Regions from separate parts of the Streptomyces albiaxialis genome, predicted to be linked through region 3. Evidence: riboswitches for the same ligand, from Rfam matches in the RefSeq annotation. Region 3 holds a riboswitch; each other region holds the start of a gene.

Region 1 (6,393 bases), on a different contig from region 3:
CGGTGGGCTGACAGCGACGGAGCACCGGCTGGCCAACGGCCTGCGGGTGGTGCTCTCCGAGGATCATCTGACCCCCGTCGCCGCTGTCTGCCTCTGGTACGACGTCGGTTCCCGCCACGAGGTCGAGGGCCGCACAGGACTGGCCCACCTCTTCGAGCACTTGATGTTCCAGGGCTCGGGCCAGGTGAAGGGCAACGGCCACTTCGAGCTGGTGCAGGGCGCGGGCGGCTCGCTCAACGGCACGACCAGCTTCGAGCGGACCAACTATTTCGAGACGATGCCCGCGCACGAGCTGGAGCTGGCCCTCTGGCTGGAGGCCGACCGCATGGGCTCGCTGCTGCACGCCCTCGACGAGGAGTCGATGGAGAACCAGCGGGACGTCGTCAAGAACGAGCGCCGCCAGCGGTACGACAACGTGCCGTACGGCACCGCGTTCGAGCGCCTGACCGCGATGCTCTACCCCGAGGGCCACCCGTACCACCACACGCCCATCGGCTCCATGGCCGACCTGGACGCGGCCTCCCTCCAGGACGCCCAGGAGTTCTTCCGTACGTACTACGCCCCGGGGAACGCGGTGCTGTCCGTCGTCGGCGACATCGACCCGGACCAGACGCTCGCCTGGATCGAGAAGTACTTCGGCTCCATCCCCGCGCACGAGGGCAAGCGCCCGCCGCGCGACGGTTCGCTGCCGGATGTGCTGGGCGAGGAGAAGCGCGAGGTCCTCGTCGAGGAGGTGCCCTCCCGCGCGATGATGGCGGCGTACCGGCTGCCGCAGGACGGCACCCGTGAGTCGGACGCGGCCGACCTGGCGCTGACCGCGCTCGGCGGCGGCGAGTCCTCCCGGCTCTACAGCCGCCTGGTGCGGCGCGACCGCAGCGCGGTCGCCGCCGGTTTCGGGATGCTGCGGCTCGCCGGGGCGCCCTCGCTGGGCTGGCTGGACGTGAAGGCGTCGGGCGGCGTCGAGGTCGCGGACATCGAGTCCGCGGTCGACGACGAGCTGCGCCGGTTCGCGGAGGAGGGCCCGACCGAGGAGGAGATGGAGCGCGCCCAGGCCCAGTTGGAGCGCGAATGGCTGGACCGGCTGGCGACGGTGGGCGGCCGCGCGGACGAACTGTGCCGGTACGCGGTGCTGTTCGGCGACCCCCAGCTCGCCCTGAGCGCCGTGGGCCGCATCCTCGACATCAGCCGCGAGGAGGTCCGCGCCGTGGCCGCCGCGCGGCTGCGCCCGGACAACCGCGCCGTGCTGGTGTACGAGCCGGCGGAGCCGACGGCCGAGGCGGGTTCCGAGGACGACGAGAACGAGCTTGAGGAGACCGGCCAGTGAGCGACGCCGACGCGCCCGCGGGCACGACCATGGAATTCCACCCGCAGCCCTCCAGCGGCACACCCAAGCCCTGGGCCTTCCCCACGCCCGAGCGCGGCACGCTGCCCAACGGCCTCACGGTGCTGCGCTGCGACCGCCCGGGCCAGGAGGTCGTCGCCGTCGAGGTGAACCTCACGGCGCCGCTGGACGCCGAGCCCGAGGGCCTGGACGGCGTGGCGACGATCATGGCCCGCGCGCTGAGCGAGGGCACCGACAAGCACGACGCGGAGGAGTTCGCCGCCGAGCTGGAGCGCTGCGGCGCCACCCTCGACGCCCACGCGGACCACCCCGGCGTCCGTGTCTCGCTGGAGGTGCCGGTCTCGCGGCTCCCGAAGGCGCTGGGGCTGCTCGCCGACGCGCTGCGCGCCCCGGCCTTCCCGGACGGCGAGATCGAGCGCCTGGTGAACAACCGCCTGGACGAGATCCCGCACGAGCTGGCCAACCCGGCCCGCCGCGCCGCCAAGGAGCTGTCCCGGGAGCTGTTCCCGGCCGAGTCCCGCATGTCGCGCCCGCGCCAGGGCACCGAGGACACGGTCGCCCGTATCGACGCCGCGGCCGTACGGGCGTTCTATGAGGCGCATGTGCGCCCCGCGACCGCCACCGTCGTCGTCGTGGGCGACCTGGAGGGCGTCGACCTGGACGCGGCGCTCGCCGACACCCTGGGCGCCTGGACCGGCTCGTCGGCCGAGCCGCGCCCGGTGCCGCCGATCACCGCGGACGACGCGGGCCGTGTCGTGATCGTCGACCGTCCCGGCGCCGTGCAGACCCAGTTGCTCATCGGCCGCGTCGGCCCGGACCGGCACGACCGCGTGTGGCCCGCGCAGCTCCTGGGGGTCTACTGCCTGGGCGGCACCCTCACCTCCCGCCTGGACCGCGTCCTGCGCGAGGAGAAGGGGTACACGTACGGGGTGCGCGCCTTCGGCCAGGTGATGCGCTCCTCGGCCGAGGGCACGGGTGCCGCGCTGCTGGCCATCAGCGGCTCGGTCGCCACGGACGTCACGGGCCCGGCGCTGGACGACCTGTGGAAGGTGCTGCGCACCCTCGCCGCCGAGGGCCTGACGGACGACGAGCGGGACGTGGCCGTGCGGAACCTGGTGGGCGTGGCCCCGCTGCGGTACGAGACGTCGGCGGCCGTCGCCGGGACGCTGGCCGACCAGGTCGAGCAGCACCTGCCGGACGACTTCCAGGGCGAGCTGTACGCCCGGCTGGCCGAGACCGGCACGGTGGAGGCGACGGCGGCGGCCGTCAGCGCCTTCCCTGCCGACCGTCTGGTGACGGTCCTGGTCGGTGACGCCTCGCAGATCGCGGAGCCCGTACGGGAGTTGGGGATCGGCGAGGTCAAGGTCGTCAGCGGAGGCTGACCTCGGACCGGTGCGACACGGAGGCCCCGTGGAAGTGGTACGTCCGCTTCCGCGGGGTCTTGTCGTGCGGTCGGCGTGTGACCCGTGGGACCGTCAAATGTCCGATTGGTTCAGTGTTGTGGTGAGAAGCGGTGTGGCGTGTGCGACAAACTCCGGGATTCGTTTGGCGCCCCGGAGACGCCCCGCTTAGCGTCGGTGCCGCTGTGCGTCAGAAGTGACCGCGCCCGCGGCCGACGCCCAGTGAATCGCCGAGTCCCGAAGACCCGTCAGGGTTCGAGGGAGCCGGGGACCCACACGAAGTCCCTGGGGTGAATCGGGCGACCCCGCCAGGGGTTGCCCGTAGGAGACCTTCCTGCTCCGAACCCGTCAGCTAACCCGGTAGGCGAGAGGGAAGGAAAGGAGTACGCCAGCCCATGGCGTTCACCCGTGCCACCGGGAAGCACCGACGTCCCAAGCAGCCCAGCCGTATGCGCCGTGCCAGTGCCGGCGCGGCGGGCATAGCCGGGCTCACCGCCGCAGGCGTCGTCGGGACCCTCGCGTCCCCGGCCCTCGCCTCCGACGGTGGGCAGTCCGACGTCCACGACACCGGCCTCACCCACGCCATCGAGGCGCGCGGCGACCTGGCCGAGGCTGTCGACCAGCAGGCCCAGGAGGCGAAGACCGCCACCATCCAGGCCGAGGCCGAGGCCGCCGCCAAGGCGGAGGCCGCCAAGACCAAGGCCGAGGCCAAGAAGAAGGCCGCCGAGGCCAAGCGCAAGGCGGCGGCCGAGAAGGCCCGCGAGAAGGCCAAGGAGGCGCGCGCCGAGAAGGCCACGCAGACCGCCTCCCGTTCGGCCGCGCCCCAGCGCGCCGCGGTCGGCGGCGGCGGTTACGTCGCGCCCGTCGACGGCGCGGTGTCCACCGGCTACAAGACCGGCGGCAGCATGTGGTCCTCCGGCAGCCACACCGGCATCGACTTCCACGCGGGCATGAACACCCCCGTGAAGTCCGTCGCCGCGGGCGAGGTCGTCGAGGCCGGCAACGGCGGCGCGTACGGCAACAACATCGTGATCAAGCACGAGGACGGCACGTACACGCAGTACGGCCACCTGAACTCGATCGGCGTCTCCGTCGGCCAGTCCGTCACCGCGGGCCAGCAGATCGGCCTCTCCGGCTCGACCGGCAACTCCTCGGGTCCGCACCTCCACTTCGAGGCCCGTACCGGCCCCGACTACGGCTCGGACATGGACCCGATCGCGTACCTGCGCCAGCACGGCGTGAACGTCTGATCCAGGTCTTCCGGCGAACAGCCCCCGGCGGCGGCCGGGGGCTGTTTCATGTCCCGAGGCCCCAGGGGCGAAGGACGCGACGGACAGAGCGAGAGCGGGCGCAATGCGAGAGCGGGCGGAATCCGGTCAGGGATTCCACCCGCTCTCGTGGTCCGCGGTCGCCGCGGAGCGTCAGACGGTCTCCGGAAGCTCCTCCAGCCCCTCGGAGACCAGCTTCGCCAGACGGTCGAGCGCCGGACCGGCGTCCTCCGCCTCCGAGGCCAGCACGATCTCCTCGCCGCCCTCGGCACCGAGGCCCAGCACGCCCAGCATCGAGGCGGCGTTCACGGGGGAGCCGTCGCCCTTCTGGATCGTGACGGGGACGCCGGCGGCCGAGGCGGCACGGACGAAGATCGAGGCGGGGCGGGCGTGCAGGCCCTCGGCCCAGCCTACGGTGACGCGGCGCTCAACCATGGTGTTGCCCTTCGGGTTCGTGTGAGATGACGTATGGAGTTGTCTAGACCAGTTTCGCACGGCGACCGGAGTGCGGCGTTCCAGGGCGTGCCCCCGGCGTACGCCGCCGTACGCTGGGCCTCATGCGGACTCCCCAGGAGCGTGCCTACCCGACCCACTGGGAAGCGGACGTCGTGCTGCGCGACGGCGGGACGGCGCGCGTCCGTCCCATCGCGCCGGACGACGCCGAGCGCCTGGTCAGCTTCTACGAACAGGTCTCCGACGAGTCCAAGTACTACCGGTTCTTCGCACCATACCCGCGGCTGTCCGACCGTGACGTACGGCGCTTCACGCACCACGACTACGTGGACCGCGTCGGCCTCGCCGCCACCGTGGGCGGCGAATTCATCGCGACCGTCCGCTACGACCGCATCGACGCCTCCGGCCGCCCCGCCTCGTCCCCGGCCGGCTCCTCCTCCGAAGAACAGGCCGAGGTCGCCTTCCTCGTCCGCGACGACCAGCAGGGCAGGGGCGTCGCCTCGGCGCTCCTCGAACACATCGCCGCCGTCGCCCGCGAGCGCGGCATCCGCCGGTTCGCCGCCGAGGTGCTGCCCGCCAACACCAAGATGATCAAGGTGTTCACGGACGCGGGCTACTCCCAGAAGCGCAGCTTCGAGGACGGCTCGGTCCACCTCACCCTCGACCTCGAACCGACCGAGGAGTCCCTCGCCGTCATGCGCGCCCGCGAGCAGCGTGCCGAGGGCCGTTCCGCCGAACGGCTGCTCGCGCCCGGCTCCGTCGCCGTCGTCGGCGTCAGCCGCGGCCCCGGCGGCGCGGGCCGCGCGTCCCTGGAGTCCCTGCGCACGGCGGGCTTCACCGGCCGTACGTACGCCGTGAACCGGGCGCTGCCCGAGGGCGTCACCGAGCTGGCCGGGGTCCCGGCCCACCGCTCCGTGCGGGACGTACCCGAGCACATCGACCTCGCCGTGATCGCCGTGCCCGCCGCGCAGGTGACCTCCGTGGTCACCGAGTGCGGCGAGTGCGGCGTCCAGGGCGTCGTCGTCTACTCCGACGGCTTCGGCCGCGACGAGCAGCGCGAGCTGGTGCGGCTCGCCCGCTCGTACGGGATGCGGGTGATCGGGCCCAACGCGCTCGGCCTCATCAACACCGACCCCGGCGTCCGCCTCAACACCACCCCCTCTCTCCGCACCCCCCGGCGCGGCCGGATCGGGGTCTTCACCCAGTCCGGCGCCATCGGCATCGCCCTCCTCGACGGGCTGCACCGGCGCGGAACCGGCCCCTCCTCCTTCGTCTCGGCGGGCAACCGGGCCGACGTCTCCGGCAACGACCTGCTCCAGCACTGGGACGAGGACCCGGACACCGACGTCGTGCTGATGTACCTGGAGTCCATCGGCAACCCCCGCAAGTTCACCCGGCTCGCCAAGCGCACCGCCGCCCGTAAGCCCGTCGTGGTCGTCAAGGGAGCGCGGCAGCGCGGCAGCGCGCCCCCTCCGGGCCACGCGGCGCCCGCCTCCAGCACGCCCGACGCCACCGTCACCGAGCTGCTGCGGCAGGCGGGCGTGCTCATGGTCGACAGCTTCACCCAGCTCCTCGACAGCGGCGTGCTGCTCGCCAGCCAGCCCCGCCCTGAGGGGCCCCGGGTCGCGATCCTCGGCAACACCGACGCGCTCAGCCTGCTCACCTACGACGCCTGCCTCACCGACGGCCTCCGCCCCCGGCCCGTCCTCGCGCTCCCCGCCGAGGCGACCCCGGCGGACTTCGCGGACGCGCTCCGGGAGGCGCTCGCCGACCCCGGCACGGACTCCGTCGTCGTCACGGCGATTCCCTGGGTGCCCACGACGGCGCCCGACGCGGGGCCCGACGCGGGGCCGGACGCAGCGCCCGACGCGGGGCCGGACGCAGCGACCGACGGGGTGCCGCCCGCCCCGCCCGCCGGGCTCGCCGACGC
Region 2 (6,393 bases), on a different contig from region 3:
CCTGGTTCCCCGTCCCCCTACGCCGGTCCCCGGTCCCCGGTCCCCCTACGCCGACGCCCTTGTCAGGCGCTCCTGTTCCTCCTCCGTCAGCTCCAGGTCCCCCAGGGCCAGCAGCGGTCCGAGCTGGTCCACGGTGCGGGCGCTCGCGAGGGGGGCCGTGACCGTGGGGCGGGCGGCGAGCCAGGCCAGGGCGACCGTCGCCGGGCTCGCGTTCCGCTCGTCGGCGACGGCGAGCAGTTCGCGCAGGACGCGGCGGCCCCGTTCCGTCTCCAGGTGCCGGGCGGCGCCGCCGCTGCGCGCGCTGTCCGGGACCGGCTGGTCCGGGCGGTACTTGCCCGTCAGGAAGCCCGCGGCCAGCGCGTAGTACGGGATCACCGCGAGCTCCGCCTCCGCCGCGAGGGCCGACAGCTCGCCCTCGTACGTGTCGCGGGAGACGAGGTTGTAGTGGGGCTGGAGGGCGACGTAGCGGGCCAGGCCCTCGCGGTCGCTGGCGGCGAGCGAGGCCCGCAGGCGCTCGGGGGAGATGTTGGAGGCGGCGATCTCACGGATCTTGCCCGCGCGGACCAGCTCGTCGAGGGTGCCCATGATGTCCTCGACGGGGACGGACTCGTCGTCGAAGTGGGTGTAGAAGAGGTCGATGTAGTCCGTGCGGAGGCGGGCCAGGGAGGCGTCGACCGCCGCGCGCAGCGTGTCCGGGGCCAGGCCCTTGAAGCGCGGGTGGCCGCCGGCCTTGGTGGCGAGGACGACGCGGTCGCGGTTGCCGCGCGCGGCGAGCCAGTCGCCGAGGACGGTCTCGGACTCGCCGCCCTGGAGTCCTTCGACCCAGGAGGCGTACGTGTCCGCGGTGTCGAGGAAGTTGCCGCCCGCCTCGGTGTAGGCGTCGAGGACGGCGAAGGACGTGGGGGCGTCGGCCGTCCATCCGAAGACGTTGCCGCCGAGGCAGAGGGAGGAGACCGAGAGCTGTCCGACCTTGTGCGTACGCAGTGGCATGAGGCGACCGTAGCGCGCGTGAGGGCATGCGGTCATGGACGACGGTCCTGGCGTCGGGGGGTGGTCCGCCAGGACCGCCGGGTCTGTGAGGCCCCGCCGTCGCCGCCCCGTCCCCTCCTGACGTGCTGAGGCGGGAGCGCGGGTACGTACGCGTACGTGCGTTCGCGTGTACGTGCGTGCGTGCGGCGTGCCTCGGCGGTGCGGGGCGACGACGCGGGGTGTGGGTGTGGGGGGTGGGTCCTGCGTGACAGGAGAGACCTGAGGGCCTGTGAGACCCGGGGTCCGTGAGACCCGGGGTCTGTGAGACCCGAGGGTCCGTGAGACCTGAGGGCCTCCCGTCAGACGTTCATGCCCTTCTCGCGCATCCACGGCAGCGGCGCGACCGGGTCGCCTCCGCCGGGCCTGACCTCGACGTGGAGGTGGGGGCCCGAGGAGTTGCCGGTGGAGCCGACGCGGCCGACGACGTCGCCGGTGCCGACCTTCTCGCCGGCCGACTTGGTCATCGAGGAGAGGTGGCAGTACCAGATCTCGGTGCCGTCCTCCAGCTCCAGCACGATGCGGTAGCCGTACGAGCCTGCCCAGCCCGCTTCCTTGATCGTGCCGGAGTGGATCGCCTTGACGGGGGTGCCGTTGGGGGCGGCGAAGTCCTGGCCGGTGTGGTCGCTCTGCCACATGCCGCCCGCCTGGCCGAAACCGGCGCTGAGCTGGTAGTTGGAGACCGGGACGACGTACTGGCGGGCGAGCTTGGCGCGGCGCTCGGCCTCGGCCTTCCGCTTCTTCTCCTCGGCGATCTTGCGCTTGCGCTCCGCCTCGGCCTTCTTCTGCTTGGCCTCTTCGGCGTCCGCCTTCTTCTTCGCCTCGGCCGCGGCCTTCTGGGCGGCCTCGGTGGCGGCCTTCTCGCGGGCCTCGTCCTCGGTGTTGTGCTTCTGCTGCTCGGCCTGCGCGAGGATCCGGGCGCGGAGCGCCTCGCCCGCGTCGGTGGTGCCCTCGGCGGCCTCTTCCTGCGTCAGCCCGGCCTGGGTGAGCGGCTGTTCGGCGGCGGCGCCGGCCAGCTCGTCCGCGTCGCCGGAGGCGGAGTCGTCGGATATGAGGTCGCCGACGCCCGGGAGGTCCTCGGCCTCGGGGAGGTGCTCGCCCAGGTTCGCGACGGAGCCCAGGTCGGGCATGGAGATGGCCGCCGGGTCCTTGTCCTTGGCGGTGGCCATGCCGCCCGCGCCCACCGCGGCGATCATGCCGACGCCGAGGACGGCGCCGCTGCGGGCCATGCCGCCGCTGCGCTGCTTGCCGACGCGGTGACGGCCGCGGACCGGGCGGATGGACTCCTCGGTGGGGTTCCACTCCTCCCAGGTCTCCTCGCCCCCGGCGCCGGGGGCGGCGTCGTAGGGGCCGTACGCGTCATAGGGGCCGTACGCGTCGTACGGCGCCGACCCGTCGTCGTCGTGGAACGGGTCGTACGCGACCTCGGGGGCATGCCTCTGCGACCTGGACGCCACGGGGGGCGTTCTCCTTTCCTTCCTCTCGCCTACCGGGTTAGCTGACGGGTTCGGAGCAGGAAGGTCTCCTACGGGACGGCGCGAACCGGCCCGATTCACCCCATCCTCCGGGTCTGGGCTGACACGAAGGGGTGGTTCCCCGGTTCCCGAGGTGCGTGCGGTGCCCGACGAGTTGTCGCTCGTGGTGTCGCACGCGCGGGATTCGGCGACGGCGCACGGTGCCGTCTCTCGTGACGACAGTGACGACCGCGCTGCGTTATCGGACGTTAATAGAAGCGCGCCCGTGATTCCAAGCCGTTCCCGTTAATTCGTAGTCACCATGGCCAGCACTTTCCGGGGCAGGTGGGGCCAATTGGGGCGCGTGGTCACCGGAGTTGAGGCGGAGAATCGCGGAGCGTAACCGCTAACAGGTGCGTGACGCGGCCTGCGACGCCGCCCGCCCCGGCCGTTCCGGGCGGCCCACGGCGAGCAGCGCCATGTCGTCGGACGTCCCGCCGCCCGTGTGCGCCTCGACGTCCCGTACGAGCATGTCGAGCACCGCGTCGGGGTCCTCGAACGGGCAGCCGGACAGCCGTTGTACGGGGTCGTAGAACTCGCCGTCCTCGTCGCGCGCCTCGGAGAGTCCGTCGGTGTAGAGGAGGAGCTGCGCGCCCGCGGGGAACGCGAACTCGTCGGCGCGGTCCGGCCAGACCCCCAGCTCCGTCACGCCCAGCGGCAGCGCGGGGACGCGGGGGTCGAGCGAGCGGACGGTGCCGTGGTCGAGCAGGAGCGGCGGCGGATGGCCCCGGTTGATGAGCCGCAGGACGCGGGTCGCCGCGCCCTCGGCGACCGGGGGCAGCTCGGCGAGGACGGCGGTGGTGAAGCCCTCGAACTGCTGGATGCCGAGCCGCCGCTGCCCCTCGCGCTCCAGCGAACGGTCGAGCCGCGCGGCGACCCCCGCCAGCGTCGGCTCCTCCTCGGCCGCCTCGCGGAACGCGCCGATCACGATGACGACCGCGGAGACCGCGCCGAGCCCCTTGCCCCGGACGTCGCCGACGATGAGCCGTACGCCGTGCGGCGTGTGCTGTACGGCGTAGAAGTCCCCGCCGATGCTGGCGTCGGTCTGCGCGGCCTTGTAGCGCGCGGCGACGATGAGCCCGCCGACCCGCGAGGGCGGCGCGGGCAGCACGGCGAGCTGCGCGGCCTCGGCGACGATACGGGCGCTGGCGAGCTGCTCGTCGTTGCGGCGGATCAGATAGCTGATGCCGACGGCGAGGAGCGAGACGGCGACGACGGCGAGCGCGGGCAGCTCGCGCTCGAAGCCCTCCACGTCGTGGTCGAAGAACGCCGCGAGCAGGCTGATCGTCGTGCACGAGACGATTCCGGTGATCACCGTGGCGCGCATCGTCTGGAGCGCGGCGGCGGCGATGGGCGCGGCGGCGAAGAGCGCCGAGATCGTCAGGCCGGGGCGGAGGATCTCGATCACCGTCCCGAGCACGATGAAGGCCGCGGGCAGCACGCGGGCGTAGCGGCGCAGCGTGCGGTGGTACGGGCCCCCGTCCCGGTCCCGGCCCCGGTCCCGGTCCCGGCCCCGGTCCCGGCCACCCTCGTGCCCGTCGTTCGCCGTGCGGTGCCTGTCCCCGGCGGCGGGCCGGTCCCTGTCGGTGTCGGGCGCGGCGGGCCGCGTCCAGCCCTCGGGGTCGGACCGGTCATCGCGCCGGCGTCCGGTCCGGCACTCGCGCTGGTACTCAGGGCTGTACTCATCGTCCGGTTGGTCGCTCTTCTCCTGCACTGTCCTAATTTGACGTCTGAGCGGCCCGACGGCCACTCGGCCCCGCCCCCGCGCGCCGCGCCCCGCTTGCACCCTGCTTGCGCTTCCGCTCGCTTCCCGTATGCGCCCCGCCCGCGTCCCCGTACGCGCACCGAATGCGCCCTCCGGGTGTCGTGACGCCTCCGTTCCGGTACAGGCGCGCAGGGGACGGCGTGGCGCCGCGACGGGCGTGGAAACGCTCCCGTCACCTCACCGCCCCTCTCACCTCACCCCGTCCCTCCGTCGTCCGGTCTGGAGTGGTTCCGCGATGTCCCGTTCGGCCGTGCCGCTGGTGGTGGCCACGCTGCTGGTCTCGCTGATCGCGTTCGCCGTCTGCGCGGGGCTGGTGCTGGAGCGGGAGACGGGGTTCGTCGACGAGCCGGTGCTGAACGGGGCGGTCGAGCACCGTGCCGCCGCGCTCGACGGGCCGATGAAGGTCGTCACGCACGCCTCGAAGTACCCGCTCCTCTTCGTCACCGTCCTGGGCGCCCTGCTGGTCTCCTGGCGCGAGCGGGCCTGGCGCCCGCTGCTGCTGGTCGGCGGTACGGGCGCGCTCTCCGTCGCCCTCGCGACGCTGGCCAAGGAGACGACGGACCGCCACCGCCCCCCGTCGGCGCTCTGGGCGATCCCCGAGGAGGGCTTCTGCTTCCCCTCCCGGCACACGGTGATCGCCACGGCCGTGCTGCTGATCCTGGCGTACGTCATCGGCGAGCGTGTCGCCTCACGGGCCGTACGCGCCGCGCTGTGGGGCGGGGCCCTGGCGTGCTCGGTCCTGGTGGGCGCCAGCCGCGTCTATCTGGGGGTGCACTGGGCGACCGACGCCCTCGCGGGCCTCGCGCTGGGTGCGTCGATCGCGACGGCGGTGATGACGGCGGACGCGCTCGTCACCGGAACGGCCCACTCCGCCCCGCCGGAAACCTCACACGACATCCCGTCCGAGGTTCGGCCCGGCGCTCCGTAGGGCCGCGCGCGGCCCGGCGCCGTCGCGTACGGGTACGTACGGGTACGTACAGCACGTACGAGCGCGTACGGGCCCGCCTGCCGTCTCGCGCGGCGGTGCGTCACGCGCGGCGGTGCGCCAGGCGGCGTGCCAGCGGCGGCACGATCACCGCGGCGGCGACCAGGTGGGACAGGGCCAGGACGAGCTGCGTGGACACGGCGGTGTGCACGGTGAACGCGAGCGGCTCGACCAGCGACAGCGCGGTCAACACGCCGGTGACGATCACGAACGTACGGGCGGGGCGCTTGGCCCAGCGGGCGAGCGCCATGGCGAGGACGACCCCGGCCACCGAGGACAGCACCACGGCCATCGCGAAGCCGCCGACGGGGATGGCCGCGGCCTCCCGCGCGCCGCCGGTGGCCGCGGCCATCGGCACGCCCAGCCCCCGGGCGGCCAGCGTGAACACCTCGGTGACCGCCGCACCGGCGGCGGTGGCCAGCGTGCCGACGAGCCACACGGGGCGCGTGGCCCACGGACGGCGCGTGCCCGCGGCGGAACGGACGAGGCCCGGACGGCTCTGTGCGGCGGTGGTGACGCTCATGATGACGGCTCCTGTGGGTCGGCTGTGCCGCGTCGGCGGCTTCCCGCGCTCCGGCGGCTTCTCACAGGTACAGACCCGCGGGCCGCGCGGAACTCATCGCCGCCGGGCCGCATTTGGCCCGCGTGGCGGTCGGACGGACGGCGGTCGGACGGACGGCGGTCGGGCGGACGGCGGTCGGGCGGACCACGGTCGGCCCAGGCGAAGCCCCCCGAGGCCGCGGTCGGCCCAGGCGAAGCCCCCCGAGGCCGCGGTCGGCCCAGGCGAAGCCCCCCCGGGGCCGCGGTCGGCCCAGGCGAAGCCTCCCGGGCCGCGGTCGCCCCGGCTACAGTCGGCCGGACCATGACCGACCTTCTCGGAATCAATCATCTGACCCTGTCCACGACCGACCTCGACCGACTCGTGGCGTACTACACGGAGTTGCTGGGCGCGAGGCTCGCGTTCGAGCGCGCGGCGACGTCGTCCGATCCGCGGATCGCGGTCCTCGACGTCGGCGGCGACGACCACCTCATGGCCGTCGAGACGGCAGCCGCGCCCGCGACCGGACTCGACCCGCTGCGCCGCGCGGGGTGGGGGCTGCGCG
Region 3 (6,393 bases):
GCACCCTCTCGTCAGCCGCGCCTTCCGCACCCGGGCACTCCGGCGCCCACGTACCCCCGTACACCCCTGCGCCGTACCCCGCCGCACCCGAAACCTTCAGGGAGACGTATGTCCCTCCAGCCCCCGAACGCCGAGCCCTCCCTCCGCGGCAGGATCGGCCGCGACGCGCGCAGCGGCCACCACCCCGTCCCGCATCGCTACCGACTGCACCTGGCCCTGTCCTGTCCCCGCTGTCTGGGCCTCGCCGTCACCCACAGCCTGCTCGGCCCCGACGCGGCCGTGCGGGTGAGCCTGCTGCCCGCCGTGCCCGACGCGCCGGACGGGGAGTACGCCGCGCTGCGTCCGCTGTACGAGGCCAGCGCGCACCGGCACCGGGGACCGGCCGTCGCGCCGGTGCTCAGCGACGACTGGACGGGGCGCATCGTCAGTACGCACGCGCCCGGCATCCTGGCCGACCTGGTCCGCCGCTTCGGCGGCGCCGAGGGCTCGCCCCTCGCGCCCCTCACGCGCGGCGCGGAACGGGAGAGCGAGGAGGTCGGCCGGCTCTGCGGCCGGGGCATCGCCGCCGCCGCGCAGCGCGCCGGGGAGCCCGGGGCGGGGGAGGGGGACCGCGAGCGGGCGCTCGCCACTCTGCTCGACAGCCTGGGAACGCTGGAGCGGCGGCTGGCCCACGACACACACGTGCTGGGGGACCGGCTGACGGTCGCGGACGTACGGGTCTGGGTCACGCTCGTCCAGCTCGACACGGTGCACCGCTGGCACCTGGACGCCTCGGCCGTGCACCGCGTCACCGCCCACCCGCACCTGTGGGCGTACGCGCGCAGGCTGGCCGCGCACCCCGCCTTCGGCGGGAATCTGGACCTCGACGGCATCGCCCGGCGGCATCACGCCCGGTGCCGCGGCGAGGAGGCGGCGGGCGCCGCCGTACGGATCGTGGACTGGGAGGCGCACCTCCCCGGAAGGGCCGGGAACGCCGAAAGGGCGGCATCCGCGAGGGATGCCGCCCATCGGACCGCGAGGTAAGGAACCGGCCGGTCAGGCCGGGGTGGTGCTCAGTGGCAGCTCAGACGGAGATGCCGTGGGCACGCAGGTACGAGACCGGGTCGATGTCCGAGCCGTAGTCGGGGCCGGTGCGCACCTCGAAGTGCAGGTGCGGGCCGGTGGAGTTGCCGGTGGAGCCGGACAGGGCGATCTGGCTGCCCGCGCCGACCTTCTGGCCGACCTGGACGTTGACCGACGACAGGTGGCCGTACTGGGTGTACTTGCCGTCGGCGTGCTTGATGACGACCTGGTTGCCGTAGGCACCGCCGTTGCCCGCCTGGACGACCTCGCCCGCGGCGACGGACTTCACCGGGGTGCCGGAGGCGGCGGTGAAGTCGACGCCGGTGTGGCTGCCGCTGGACCAGCTACCGCCGGACGCCTGGTACGGGGTGCTGGTGCCGCCCGGGACCGGACGGACGTAGCCCGTCGAGGAGGAGGGGGCGGCCGGGGCGGACTTCTGCGCGGCGCTCGGGGCGGCCTTCTTGGCCGGGCCCGAGACGGAGCCCTGCGGCTTCGCGCCCTTGTCGGACGGGGCCGAGGACGCGGAGGAGCCGCTGACGGTCAGCTTGAGGCCCGGGTAGATCACGTTCGGGTTGTCGCCGACGGCCTTGCGGTTCTTGTCGTAGACGGCCTTCCAGCCGCCCTCGACGCCGTGCGCGGCGGCGATCTTGTGGAGGGTGTCGCCGCTCTTGACGACGTACGCGCTGCCACCGGTCTGCGGCGCGGGCTTCGCGGGCTGGGCCGGCTTCGCGGGCTTGGGCTGCGCGGGCTTCGGCGCGGCCTGCTGCTGCGGCTTGGCGGCGTTCTGGGTGCTGGACTGCGCGTTGCCGTCCGGGTTCACGTCGGCCTTGGGGCCGCCCGAGGTCAGGCCGCCGGCACCGGCGCAGGCCCAGGCACCCGGGCCCTGCATGGCGAGGAGCTTCTCGGCGGTGGCGATCTGCTGGTCCTTGGTGGCCAGGTCGGCACGCGGCGCGTACTTGGTGCCGCCGGCGGCGGCCCAGGAGGAGTTGTTGAACTGCAGGCCGCCGTAGTAACCGTTGCCGGTGTTGGCCTGCCAGTTGCCGCTGGACTCGCACTGGGCGACCTTCTCCCAGGTGTCCACCGAGGCGGCCGAGGCCTGGCCGGCGGTGACGAGCGGGAGGACGACGCCCGCGCCACCCGCGGTCAGCGCGAGGGAGGCGGCTATGCGAAGGCGACGGGACTTTCGAGCATGCGCTCCGGACATAGGGGAATTCCTCTCCTACGCCTACGAGGTGAGCTGTCGGATTCGGGCCGGAGTAGTAGCCCGGCCGCAAAGGCACGTTTCGCGCGCCAGTGCGGCTTCACCCCAAGCCCCGGGCGGACCCCTGAAGGTCCGGCGAGGCGCTTACCTGGTTCCCCCGCTCCTGCCAACGGTGTTGTTTTCGCGCGCCAGCGGCAGGATTCGGCGTCTGGGCGGCGAGCTGCCGCACTGGGTCGGCGACAGCTCGTGCACCCTAAGCACACCGATTTGGGCGCGACAAACAATTGATCGTTTTCCGGGGTGCTTGACAGGCTCGTCGGAATTCTCCGCAGAAGGCCCGCATGGAGATCACAATTCCGGCGTGCGCTGCGAAAACACAGAGGTGTGCGGTACGGACATGTCAGGGATGGCCCCCCTGGTGTGAGCTGCGTCCTGTGAGTCGACTCACCGACCAGGGCCCTCCGGAGGCGCCCGAAGTCGCCCTGGAGGAAGGGCCGTCGAGAGGTTGTATCGACGCTTATGCCCGAAATGCCCTAACTGTTCGCGCGTTGCTCTCCGCCGCGCCCCCGCCGGGGAGCGGCGGAGCGGGGCGGCAGGTCGCGCATGTGGTCGCGGACGCGGGTCATGATCGAGCCGAGGGATTCCACGTCCTGCGCGGAGAGCGGGTCGAAAAGCAGGCGGCGCGCGACCTGGACGTGACCGGGCAGCACCTGGTCCACGCGCTCCCGGCCCGCCTCGGTGAGGGCGACGAGGGTCGCCCGGTGGTCGTCGGGGCTGGGGCCGCGCGTGACGAGCCCGGCCTTCTCCAGCAGCCCGGCCTGGTGGGTGAGGCCGCTGCGGCTGTAGACCACGCCGTCGGCCAGCTCGGTCATGGTGAGCGCCCCGTCGGACCCGGCCAGGCGCGCGAGGAGCTGGAACTGGACGTAGCTGAGGTCGCCCTCGGCGCGCAGGTGCCGCTCGACGGCGTGCTGGAGCAGGCTCACGGCCTCCATGAGCGCGAAGTAGGTCCCCAGCTCTTCGGGACGCAGTGGCTGCTCTTCGGTTCGCTGCGCGTCGGTCTCCGTCATCGCCCCACCTTATGTGTTTCGAGATCGAAGGAGTGGAACCGGCTACTTGTTTACTTCGACATCGAAGCAGTTTAGGGTGAGGATGTACTTCGAATTCGAAGCACATCACTGTGGAGGACATCATGAAGGCAGTGCGATACCACCGGTACGGCGACAGCGACGTCCTGGTCCACGAGGAGGCCGAGCGGCCGGTGCCGGGCGCGGGGCAGGTGCTGGTGCGGGTGGCCGCCACCTCGTTCAACCCGGTCGACGCGTCGATCCGCGCCGGCTTTCTGCGCGAGGCGTTCCCCCTCGCGTTCCCGCACACCCCGGGCATCGACGTGGCCGGGACGGTCGCCGCGACCGGCCCCGGCGCCGGGGGATGGCGCGAGGGCGACGCGGTCGTGGCGTTCCTGCCGCTGAACGGGCCCGGGGCGGCCGCCGAGTACGTGCTCGCCCCCACCGAGGCGCTCGCCGCCGCCCCCACGGCGGTCGAGCCGGCCGACGCCGCCGCGCTGCCCGCCGTCGGGCTCACCGCCTGGCAGTCCCTGTTCGAGCACGCGCGGCTGAGCGACGGCCAGCGCATCCTGATCAACGGCGCGAGCGGCGCGGTCGGCGGTTACGCCGTCCAGCTCGCGCACCGCGCCGGGGCCCGCGTCACCGCCACCGCGAGCCCCGGCAAGGCCGAGCGGATCCGCGCCCGCGGTGCCGACCGCGTCCTCGACTACACCGCGGCCCCGCTCACCGAGGCGGCGGACGGGCCGTACGACGTGGTGCTCAACCTGGTCCGCACCTCGCCGGAGGAGACCGGGGACCTCGTCGGCCTGGCCCGGGACGGCGGTGTCCTCGTCAGCACCACCACCGAGGTGCCCGAGGACGCCGGACGCGGGGTGCGGACCTCGCACGTCTTCGCCCGCAGCGACGCGGACCAGCTCGCCGGGCTCGTCCGCCGCGTCGACGCGGGCGAGCTGCGTATCGACGTCGCCGACCGTCGTCCCCTCGCCGACCTCGCCGCCGTCCACGCGGACGCCGAGGCGGGACGGCTCCCGGGCAAGACCGTCCTGCTCGCCGGCTGACGGCGCCGCCCGGGGCTCCCGGAGGGGCCGGTCCGGCCCAGCCCCGGACCCGGATGAACGCACGCGCCGGGACCGGCGCCGGAGGGCCCGTCGAGGACCGTGCACCGTGTGGCCAGGGCCGTGCCACCGTGTGGCCAGGGCCGTGCCACCGTGTGGCCAGGGCCGTGCCACCGCGTGGCCGCGCCCTCAACGGGCCCTCCGGAAGCGGTCGTTCCGGCGCGGCGCCGGTCCGTCCAGGGCGTGTGCGCAGCGGAAAGGGTGCCATTGACAGCCACCCGAGGGGTGATCATCATCGTGAGGTGTCCCGGCGGCCCCGGCCGGCGCCGGTGTCCCTGACGTTGCCGCACGCGTGCGGCGCCGAGAGCTGGGAGCTGGTGCGCGGCATGCCGGAGAACGAGCGCGGAAGGGCAAGTCCGGCACGCGCTGGCAACGTTGTCGGTGTTGTCGGCGCCGCCGTCCCGTTCGGCCGCCACCCTGTCCCGCGACTCCCGTGACCTCCTCTTCCTCACCCCACCACCCCCCGTACCGTGCGAGAGGGGAAGCGCGCCCATGTCCGTCCCTGCCTCCTTCGCCCAGCAGAGGCTGTGGTTCCTCTCCCAGCTTCCTGGGGCGAACGCCGCCTACAACGAGCCGATGGCCTTCACCCTCCGCGGCCCGCTCGACCCGGACCTCCTCCGCCGCGCCCTGGACACGCTGACCGCCCGTCACGAGACCCTGCGCACCCGCCTCGTGGCCGTCGACGGCGAGGTCCGGCAGATCGTCGGCCCGCCCGGCACCGGCTTCGCCCTGGAGACGCACGACCTCACCGCCCTGCCCGCCGACGCCGCCGCCGCGCGGCTCGCGGAGCTGAGACGCGAGGACGCGGCCACGCCGTTCGACCTCGCGCGGGGCCCGCTCGCCCGCGGAGCCCTCGTCGCGCTCGCGCCCGGCCACCACGTCCTCCTGCTCACGATCCATCACACGGTCTTCGACGGGCAGTCGATGAACGTCATGCTGGACGAACTCGGCCGCCTCTACGCCGCCTCGCGACACGGCGCCCCCGGCACCGAATCCGGCCCCAGCCCCGATTCCGACCCCGGATCCGGCCCCGACCCGCTGCCGCCCCTCCCGCTCCAGTACGCCGAGCACACCGAGGCCCAGCGCTCCCGCATCCTCTCCGGCGGCCTGGACGCGCAGGCCGCCTACTGGGAGGAGACGCTGCGCGGCGCGCCGCCCCTCTCCGACGCCCCCGCCGACCGGCCCCGGCCCGCCGAGCAGGACCACCGGGGCGGACGCGTCGAGTTCGCCCTCGACGCCGAGGTGACGGCCGCGCTACGGGCGCTGGCCCGCCGTCGGCGCGGCACGCTCTTCACGGCCGTGCTGACGGGATGGACGGTGCTGCTGTCGCGGCTGAGCGGCCGCGACGACCTCGTGGTCGGCACCCCGACCGCCGGGCGGCGCACCGGCGAGGTCGCCGGGCTGATCGGCTTCTTCGTCAACTCGCTGCCCCTGCGCGTGGACCTGTCCGGCGAGCCCACCGCCGAGGAGGCCCTCTCCCGGGTGCGCGGCGTCCTCCGGGGCGCCCTCGACCACCAGGACCTGCCCTTCGAACGGATCGTGGAGGCCGTCAACCCGCCCCGCGGCGCCTCCCACACCCCGCTGTTCCAGACGATGTGCGCCTGGGTGCCCGGGCGCGACGGGCTGCTGACCCTGCCCGGCGTCGACGTCGAGCCCCTGCCCATCCCGCACGCGCCCGCCAAGTTCGACCTCGCGCTGTCGGTGACCGAGACCGGCGGACGCGTCATCGGCCACCTCGACTACGCCGAGGCGCTCTTCGACCGGGAGACCGCCGAGCGGTACGCGCGCCATCTGCGGCTCCTCCTCACGGACATGGCCGCACGGCCCGGGGCCGCCGTCGGCGAGCTGGAGCTGATGGACGACGGCGAACGGCAGCGGCTGCTGGCCGACTGGGACGCGAGCGCCGCGCCGCCCCCGCCGTACGCGCCGGGCGGCCTCGTCGAGCGGTTCG

The links. Region 3 has a riboswitch for cyclic di-AMP ahead of ABD343_RS08335 (peptidoglycan DD-metalloendopeptidase family protein). Riboswitches for the same ligand answer to the same signal wherever they lie in the genome.
Region 1: another riboswitch for cyclic di-AMP. It lies ahead of ABD343_RS28835 (M23 family metallopeptidase); the one in region 3 lies ahead of ABD343_RS08335 (peptidoglycan DD-metalloendopeptidase family protein).
Region 2: another riboswitch for cyclic di-AMP. It lies ahead of ABD343_RS10405 (M23 family metallopeptidase); the one in region 3 lies ahead of ABD343_RS08335 (peptidoglycan DD-metalloendopeptidase family protein).

Annotation. Positions count from the first base shown of each region.
Region 1 is NZ_BAAAPE010000014.1:44,468-50,860, reverse strand. It holds gene ABD343_RS28845 (M16 family metallopeptidase) at 1-1,324, shown strand, start outside; gene ABD343_RS28840 (M16 family metallopeptidase) at 1,354-2,724, shown strand; cyclic di-AMP (ydaO/yuaA leader) riboswitch at 2,961-3,124, shown strand; gene ABD343_RS28835 (M23 family metallopeptidase) at 3,138-3,992, shown strand; gene ABD343_RS28830 (HPr family phosphocarrier protein) at 4,164-4,445, opposite strand; gene ABD343_RS28825 (bifunctional acetate--CoA ligase family protein/GNAT family N-acetyltransferase) at 4,568-6,393, shown strand, end outside.
Region 2 is NZ_BAAAPE010000006.1:29,071-35,463, forward strand. It holds gene ABD343_RS10400 (aldo/keto reductase) at 46-990, opposite strand; gene ABD343_RS10405 (M23 family metallopeptidase) at 1,329-2,483, opposite strand; cyclic di-AMP (ydaO/yuaA leader) riboswitch at 2,495-2,656, opposite strand; gene ABD343_RS10410 (PP2C family protein-serine/threonine phosphatase) at 2,887-4,254, opposite strand; gene ABD343_RS10415 (phosphatase PAP2 family protein) at 4,541-5,233, shown strand; gene ABD343_RS10420 (DUF6069 family protein) at 5,334-5,813, opposite strand; gene ABD343_RS10425 (VOC family protein) at 6,153-6,393, shown strand, end outside.
Region 3 is NZ_BAAAPE010000005.1:56,821-63,213, reverse strand. It holds gene ABD343_RS08340 (glutathione S-transferase C-terminal domain-containing protein) at 109-1,023, shown strand; gene ABD343_RS08335 (peptidoglycan DD-metalloendopeptidase family protein) at 1,064-2,266, opposite strand; cyclic di-AMP (ydaO/yuaA leader) riboswitch at 2,272-2,480, opposite strand; gene ABD343_RS08330 (MarR family winged helix-turn-helix transcriptional regulator) at 2,797-3,330, opposite strand; gene ABD343_RS08325 (NADP-dependent oxidoreductase) at 3,453-4,385, shown strand; gene ABD343_RS08320 (non-ribosomal peptide synthetase) at 4,935-6,393, shown strand, end outside.